2 regions of the Nonomuraea rosea genome follow, and region 2 is predicted to be linked to the other one. Evidence: predicted binding sites of a transcription regulator. Region 2 holds the regulator's gene; the other holds the start of a gene.

Region 1 (3,409 bases), on a different contig from region 2:
CCACCACGAGAACCTCGGTGGTGAGCAGCATGCCCGCGATCGAAGCCGCGTTCTGCACAGCCGAGCGCGTGACCTTCACCGGGTCGATGACGCCCTGGGCGAGCAGGTCGCCGTACTCGCCGGTGGCGGCGTTGAGGCCGTGACCGGGCTTGAGCTCGGCGATCTTGTGGGTCACCACGTAGCCCTCGAGACCGGCGTTCTCGGCGATCCAGCGAGCCGGCTCGACCAGCGCGCGGCGCACGACGCCGACACCGGTGGCCTCGTCGCCCGTCAGACCGAGGTCGTCGAGCTCCTTGGAGACGTGGATGAGCGCGGAGCCACCGCCGGAGACGATGCCCTCCTCGATGGCGGCGCGCGTCGCGGAGATCGCGTCCTCGAGGCGGTGCTTCTTCTCCTTCAGCTCCACCTCGGTGGCGGCGCCGACACGCAGCACGCACACACCGCCGGCGAGCTTGGCCAGACGCTCCTGCAGCTTCTCGCGGTCCCAGTCGGAGTCGGACTGCTCGACGGCAATCTTGATCTCCTTGACCCGGTCCTCGATGGCCGCCGCGTCGCCCGCGCCGTCGACGATGGTCGTGGTGTCCTTGGTGACCACGATGCGGCGCGCGGTGCCGAGCACCTCGGTGCCGACGTGCTCCAGCTTCAGGCCGACCTCTTCGCTGACGACCTGGCCACCCGTGAGGATGGCGATGTCCTGCAGCATCGCCTTGCGGCGGTCGCCGAAGCCCGGGGCCTTGACGGCCACGGAGGTGAAGGTGCCGCGGATCTTGTTGGTGACCAGAACGGCCAGGGCTTCGCCCTCGACGTCCTCGGCGATCACGAGCAGCGGCTTCTTCGTCTGCGCGATCTTCTCCAGCAGCGGCAGGAAGTCCGCGATGGAGGAGACCTTGCCCTGGGTGATCAGGATGTAGGCGTCCTCGAGGACGGACTCCATCCGCTCGGGGTCGGTGACCATGTAGGCCGACAGGTAGCCCTTGTCGAACTGCATGCCCTCGGTGAACTCGAGCTCCATGCCCATGGCGTTGGACTCTTCGACGGTGAGGACACCGTCCTTGCCCACCTTGTCGAACGCCTCGGCGATCAGATCGCCGATCTGCGCGTCCTGAGCGGAGATCGTCGCGACATTGGCGATCTCCTTCTTGTCCTCGACCGGGCGCGCGCTGGCGAGCAGCTTGTCGCTAATCGCCTTGGCGGCCTTGTCGATGCCGCGCTTCAGCGACAGCGGCGAGGCGCCGGCGGCCACGTTGCGCAGGCCCTCGCGGACCATGGCCTGGGCCAGGACGGTCGCGGTGGTGGTGCCGTCGCCCGCGATGTCGTTGGTCTTGGTGGCAACTTCCTTGGCGAGCTGGGCGCCGAGGTTCTCGTAGCGCTCCTCCAGCTCGATCTCACGAGCGATGGTCACACCATCGTTCGTGATCGTCGGCGCACCGAACTTCTTGTCGATGACGACGTTGCGGCCACGCGGGCCGAGGGTAACCTTCACGGCGTCCGCGAGGGCGTTCACTCCGCGCTCGAGCGCGCGGCGGGCGTCCTCGTCGAACTCCAGGATCTTCGCCATGCTGAAAGTCCTCTCCTAGCATCGAAAGCCCCGGTCGCCCTGAAGAGCGCCCGGGGCCCGACACATCCGGCTCTACTTCTCGATGATCGCGAGAACATCGCGGGCGGAGAGCACGAGGTACTCCTCGCCGCCGTACTTGACCTCGGTGCCGCCGTACTTGCTGTAGAGGACGATGTCGCCCTCCGAGACGTCGAGCGGAATCCGCTTGTCGCCGTCCTCATCCCAGTTGCCGGGGCCCACCGCGAGGACCTTGCCCTCTTGCGGCTTCTCCTTGGCGGTGTCCGGGATGACCAGGCCAGAAGCGGTGGTCTGCTCGGCCTCAAGCGGCTGAACCACAATGCGGTCGCCGAGCGGCTTAACGGGAACCTTGGTGGCGGTCGTCACGATCGGACCTCCCCTTCAGATTTGAATGATCTAGAAGAGGCGACCAGTTGGGCCTGCCGTCGCGGGTGTCAGACCTGCCTCGTCGCACGTTGGCACTCTCAATGGGAGAGTGCCAACAGGAAACATATGCAAGAGGGGCTTGACAGTCAACACGAACGCGTCTGCTGAGAGCGATACGGCCCACGAGCCGGTCAGGGAATCCCCTGGTCCGCGCATGTCGCCAACGGCCGTACCCAGTCTTTCATGTGCTCTCCCACATGGGCGAACATCCGCGCCGACACTTCGCGTCCCGCTCGTCCCGGCCGGCGGCGGCCGGGCCTTCGGGCCGGCGCGCCCTTCCCTCGCGCTAACGTCGTCCTACGTGGACCTGGACGCCTTCAACGAGTTGCTGACCCCGCGCGGGCAGCGGGCGCTCGCCGAGGCCGTGGAGCTGACCGGCAAGGACCCGGTCGCCGCCGCCACGACGCTGCGCAAGACGTACGACGCCGCTCTCACCTCCGCAGCCCTCACCCAGGCAGGGCTCAGGGAGCGGGCGAAGGCGAAGTTCGGGGCGGACGCGAAGGTGATGTACTTCACGCCGCACGGTTTGGAACAGTCCACACGGGCGGAGGTCGCCGAGCATCGCGCCCGCCGGCTGGTCGCCTCGCATCGCGCCGGCGCGCCGGAGTCCGCGCGGCCGCCCACGGTGGTGGACGCCTGCTGCGGCATCGGCGGCGACCTTCTCGCGCTGGCCCGCGCGGGCTGCGCCGTCGCGGCAGTGGACACCGACCCGCTGACCGTCGCCGTGGCCAGGGCCAACGCCGAGGTGTCCGGGCTGGGCGACGCGGTGACGGTGACCGTGGGCGACGCGGCCGGGATCGAGCCCGAGGGGTACGACGTCCTGTTCGCGGATCCGGCCCGGCGGACGAGCAGGGGCAGGACGTTCGACCCCATGGCGTACTCGCCGCCGTGGCCCGTGGTGCTCGACCTGGTCGCCAGGGCCCGCCTGGCCTGCCTCAAGGTCGCCCCCGGCATCCCGTACGAGTTCATCCCCGAGGACGCCGAGGCCGAATGGGTCTCCTACAAGGGCGAGGTCAAGGAGGCCGCGCTCTGGACCGGCCACGGGACGGGCAGGCGGGCCACGCTGCTGCCCGGCGGCCACACCCTGACCGCCACCGGGGTCCAGGCGCCCGTCGGGCCCGCCGGGCGATACGCGTACGAGCCTGACGGCGCCGCCATCCGGGCGCACCTCGTGGGCGAAGTGACCGAAATGGTGAACGGACGGCTGCTCGACCCGATGATCGCCTACATCACCGGCGACGTCCCGATAGACACTCCATGGGCCGCTCGATATGAAATCGAGGAGGTCATGCCGTTCTCACTGAAAAGGCTGCGCGCCGCACTCCGTGAGCGACAAATCGGCAATGTCACTATCAAGAAGCGCGGCTCCGCCGTGGACATCGAACGCCTGCGCGCCGATCTGCGACT
Region 2 (3,409 bases):
GCTTGTCCGCCGGGTCGATGGGCACCGTCACGGTCTCGCCCGACGCGAACGTCTTGGTGGGGGCCAGGTCGGTCACGCTGCTCACGATGCCGCCGGCGAACACGAACACGCCGACGACCGCGCACACCACGGCGATTCCCCAGGCGAGCGCGATCCACCACAGGCTGGGCTTTATCGCTTTTGAGTCGATTCGAGGAGGGAATTGGGGTTGTTGGCCGTATTGTCCGTACTGCGGCTGCTGGCCGTACTGCGGGGGCTGCCCGTATTGCGGCTGCTGGCCGTACTGGGGCGGTTGCCCGTACTGCGGCGGCTGCCCGTGCTGGGGGCCGTATCCGGGTTGCGAGCCTGGTTGAGCGCCGTATCCGGGCTCGGGGCCGGGCTGCTGCCAGCCCGGTTGGGAGCCTGGCTGCGGGCCGTAGCCGGGCTGAGAGCCCGGCTGGGGGCCGTACTGGGGCGGTTGCTGCTGACCGTGGTACGGACCCTGCCCTGGCGGCGGGCCGTACGACGGGGGCTGGGATTCGTCGGTCATGTTGGCAAGTGTGAGGCCTGTCGCTTGTAAGTCGCTAGCAGCAGGATGGGGACTCGGTGTTATCGCACCTTGTGGGCGAGAGCCGTACACTTGGCACTCGGGAACACAGAGTGCTAGACGTTGCGTTCCTGGTAAAAGGCAGAGGCAGGAGGTGGGCACGTGCTCGACGAACGTAAGCTGGCGGTGCTCCGCGCCATTGTCGAAGACTATGTGTCCACCAACGAACCGGTGGGTTCCAAGGCGCTCGCGGAGCGTCACAACCTGAAGGTCTCCCCCGCCACGGTCAGGAACGACATGGCCGCACTGGAGGAGGAGGGCTACATCACGCAGCCGCACACGAGCGCGGGCCGCGTGCCGACCGACAAGGGCTACCGGCTCTTCGTCGACCGGCTCTCGCAGGTCAAGCCCCTGTCGGCGGCGGAGCGCAGGGCGATCGAGACGTTCCTGGCCGGCGCGGTCGACCTCGACGACGTGGTGACCCGCACGGTGCGGCTGCTCGCGCAGCTCACCAGGCAGGTGGCGGTCGTGCAATACCCGACGCTGACGCGTTCGACGGTCAGGCACGTCGAGCTGGTGCCGCTGAACGACCGGCGGGTCATGCTCGTCCTGATCACCAACACCGGCCGCGTCGAGCAGCGCGTGATCGAGCTGCCCGAGGTCGTGGAGGACACCCGCATCGCCCACCTGCGCGCGGTGCTCAACGCCTGCCTCGACGGGTGCGGCCTGAGCAACGTGCCCGAGCTGGTCGCAGACCTGCCGGAGCGGCTGCCCACCGAAGACCGGCCCGTCGTGGCCACGATCCTGTCGGTGCTGCTCGAGACGCTGGTGGAGCGGCACGACGAGAAGATCGTGTTCGCCGGCGCGGCCAATCTCGCGGGCGCCGACTTCTCCACGGGCCTGCGCGACGTGCTCGAAGCGCTGGAGGAGCAGGTCGTGCTCATGCGGCTGCTCGGCGAGACTTCCACAGACACCCCGTCCGCGCTCACCGTGCGCATCGGCTCGGAAAACCCCTACCTGCGGGGCACATCCATCGTCGCGACCGGATACGGTTCTGGCGACAACCAACTGGCCCGGCTCGGCGTGCTGGGTCCCACGAGGATGGACTACCCCGTGACGATGGGCGCCGTGCGCGCGGTGGCACGCTACGTCAGCCAGATCCTGGCTGCATCATAAGAGGTCGATAAGTGGCAAACAGCGACTACTACGCCACCCTCGGGGTGCGCCGTGAGGCCAGTCAGGACGAGATCAAGAAGGCGTATCGCCGACTCGCCCGCGAGCTGCATCCCGATGTGAACCCCGACCCTGAGACGCAGGAGCGGTTCAAGGAGATCACGCAGGCCTATGAGGTGCTGTCGGATCCCAACAAGCGCCAGATGTACGACATGGGCGCCGACCCCTTCGGCGGCGCGGGAGCGGCGGCCGGGGCCGCCGGGTTCGGCGCGGGCTTCCCGTTCAGCGACATCATGGACGCGTTCTTCGGCACCGCCGGCGGCGCCAGGGGGCCGCGCTCACGTGCCCGCAGGGGCCGCAACGCCACCATCAGGGTCGAGCTCGACCTGCGCGAGACCGCGTTCGGCACCACCCGCGAGCTGGTCGTCGACACGGCCGTGGTGTGCGAGGTGTGCCACGGGGCCGGCGCGGCGTCGGGCACGCATCCCGACACCTGCGACATGTGCAACGGACGCGGCGAGATCTCCCAGGTCACCCGCTCGTTCCTGGGCCAGGTCATGACCTCGCGGCCGTGTCCGCAGTGTGGCGGGTTCGGCACCATCATCCGCCACCCCTGCCAGGAGTGCTCGGGCGACGGCCGGGTGCGGACCCGCCGTACGATCAAGGTGCGCATCCCCGCCGGCGTCGAGGACGGCACCCACATCCAGCTCGCCGGAGAGGGCGAGGTCGGCCCAGGCGGCGGCCCGCCGGGCGACCTGTTCCTGGAGATCGTCGAGCGGCCCCACGAGATCTTCGAACGGCGCGGTGACGACCTCCACTGCACCGTTCAGCTCCCGATGACGGCCGCCGCGCTCGGCACCATACTCGCGGTGGAGACGCTCGACGGCTCCGAAGAGGTGGACGTCCGCCCCGGCACCCAGTCAGGGCAGGTCATCACCATGTACGGGCGAGGCGTGCAGCGGCTCAACGAGTCCGGCAGAGGCGATCTGCTGATCCACGTCAACGTGGAGACCCCCAGCAGGCTCGATGCGGCGCAGGAGGAGCTGCTGCGCGAGCTTTCGAGGCAGCGGGGTGAGGAGCGCCCGCCCGGTAAGTTCGCACCGGGGCAGCAGGGTTTTTTCTCCCGCCTGCGTGACGCCTTCAACGGAAGGTGACGTGAGCGTTCCCGTCTTCCTGGCCCAGGACCTCGACGGGCCGGAGCTGACGCTCGACGGCCCCGAGGGGCGGCACGCGGCCGCCGTGCGGCGGCTGCGGGCCGGGGAGCGGGTCGATCTGACCGACGGCGCGGGCACGGTCGCCGAGTGCGTCGTGCGCGAGGCGCTCAAAGACTCGCTCAGGCTGGACGTGATCGGCCGCTACGAGGTGCCCGCGCCCGCGCCGCGGCTGATCGTCGTCCAGGGGCTGCCCAAGGGCGACCGAGGCGAGCTGGCCGTTGAGATGATGACCGAGGCCGGGGTCGACGTGATCGTGCCCTGGGCCGCCGCGCGCAGCATCACGCAGTGGAAGGGCGACAAGGTCGCCAAGGCGCTCGCGCGGTGGCGGGCCACGGCCCGCGAGGCCGGCAAGCAGGCCCGCCGGTTCCACCTGGCCGAGGTGGCGGAGCTCGCCTCCACCGCCCGGGTCGAGGAGCTGCTGGCCGGCGCGGCGCTGGGGCTGGTGCTGCACGAGGCCGCGGCCGAGCCGCTGTCCGCGGTGGCACTGCCGCCTGGC

The links. Region 2 encodes HrcA, which represses chaperone genes, less so after heat shock. Its sites were predicted from a motif close to TTGGCACTCTCNNNNNGAGAGTGCCAA; they were not measured.
Region 1: a site for HrcA is predicted at 2,032-2,058, ahead of groES (co-chaperone GroES). Genes of this name have one in related genera too.

Annotation. Positions count from the first base shown of each region.
Region 1 is NZ_BAABDQ010000001.1:468,651-472,059, forward strand. Features, by position in the region: gene groL (chaperonin GroEL) at 1-1,558, opposite strand, end outside; gene groES (co-chaperone GroES) at 1,631-1,942, opposite strand; gene ABEA43_RS02180 (class I SAM-dependent methyltransferase) at 2,304-3,409, shown strand, end outside.
Region 2 is NZ_BAABDQ010000072.1:27,528-30,936, reverse strand. Features, by position in the region: gene ABEA43_RS65350 (hypothetical protein) at 1-529, opposite strand, end outside; gene hrcA (heat-inducible transcriptional repressor HrcA) at 689-1,702, shown strand; gene dnaJ (molecular chaperone DnaJ) at 1,714-2,853, shown strand; gene ABEA43_RS65335 (16S rRNA (uracil(1498)-N(3))-methyltransferase) at 2,855-3,409, shown strand, end outside.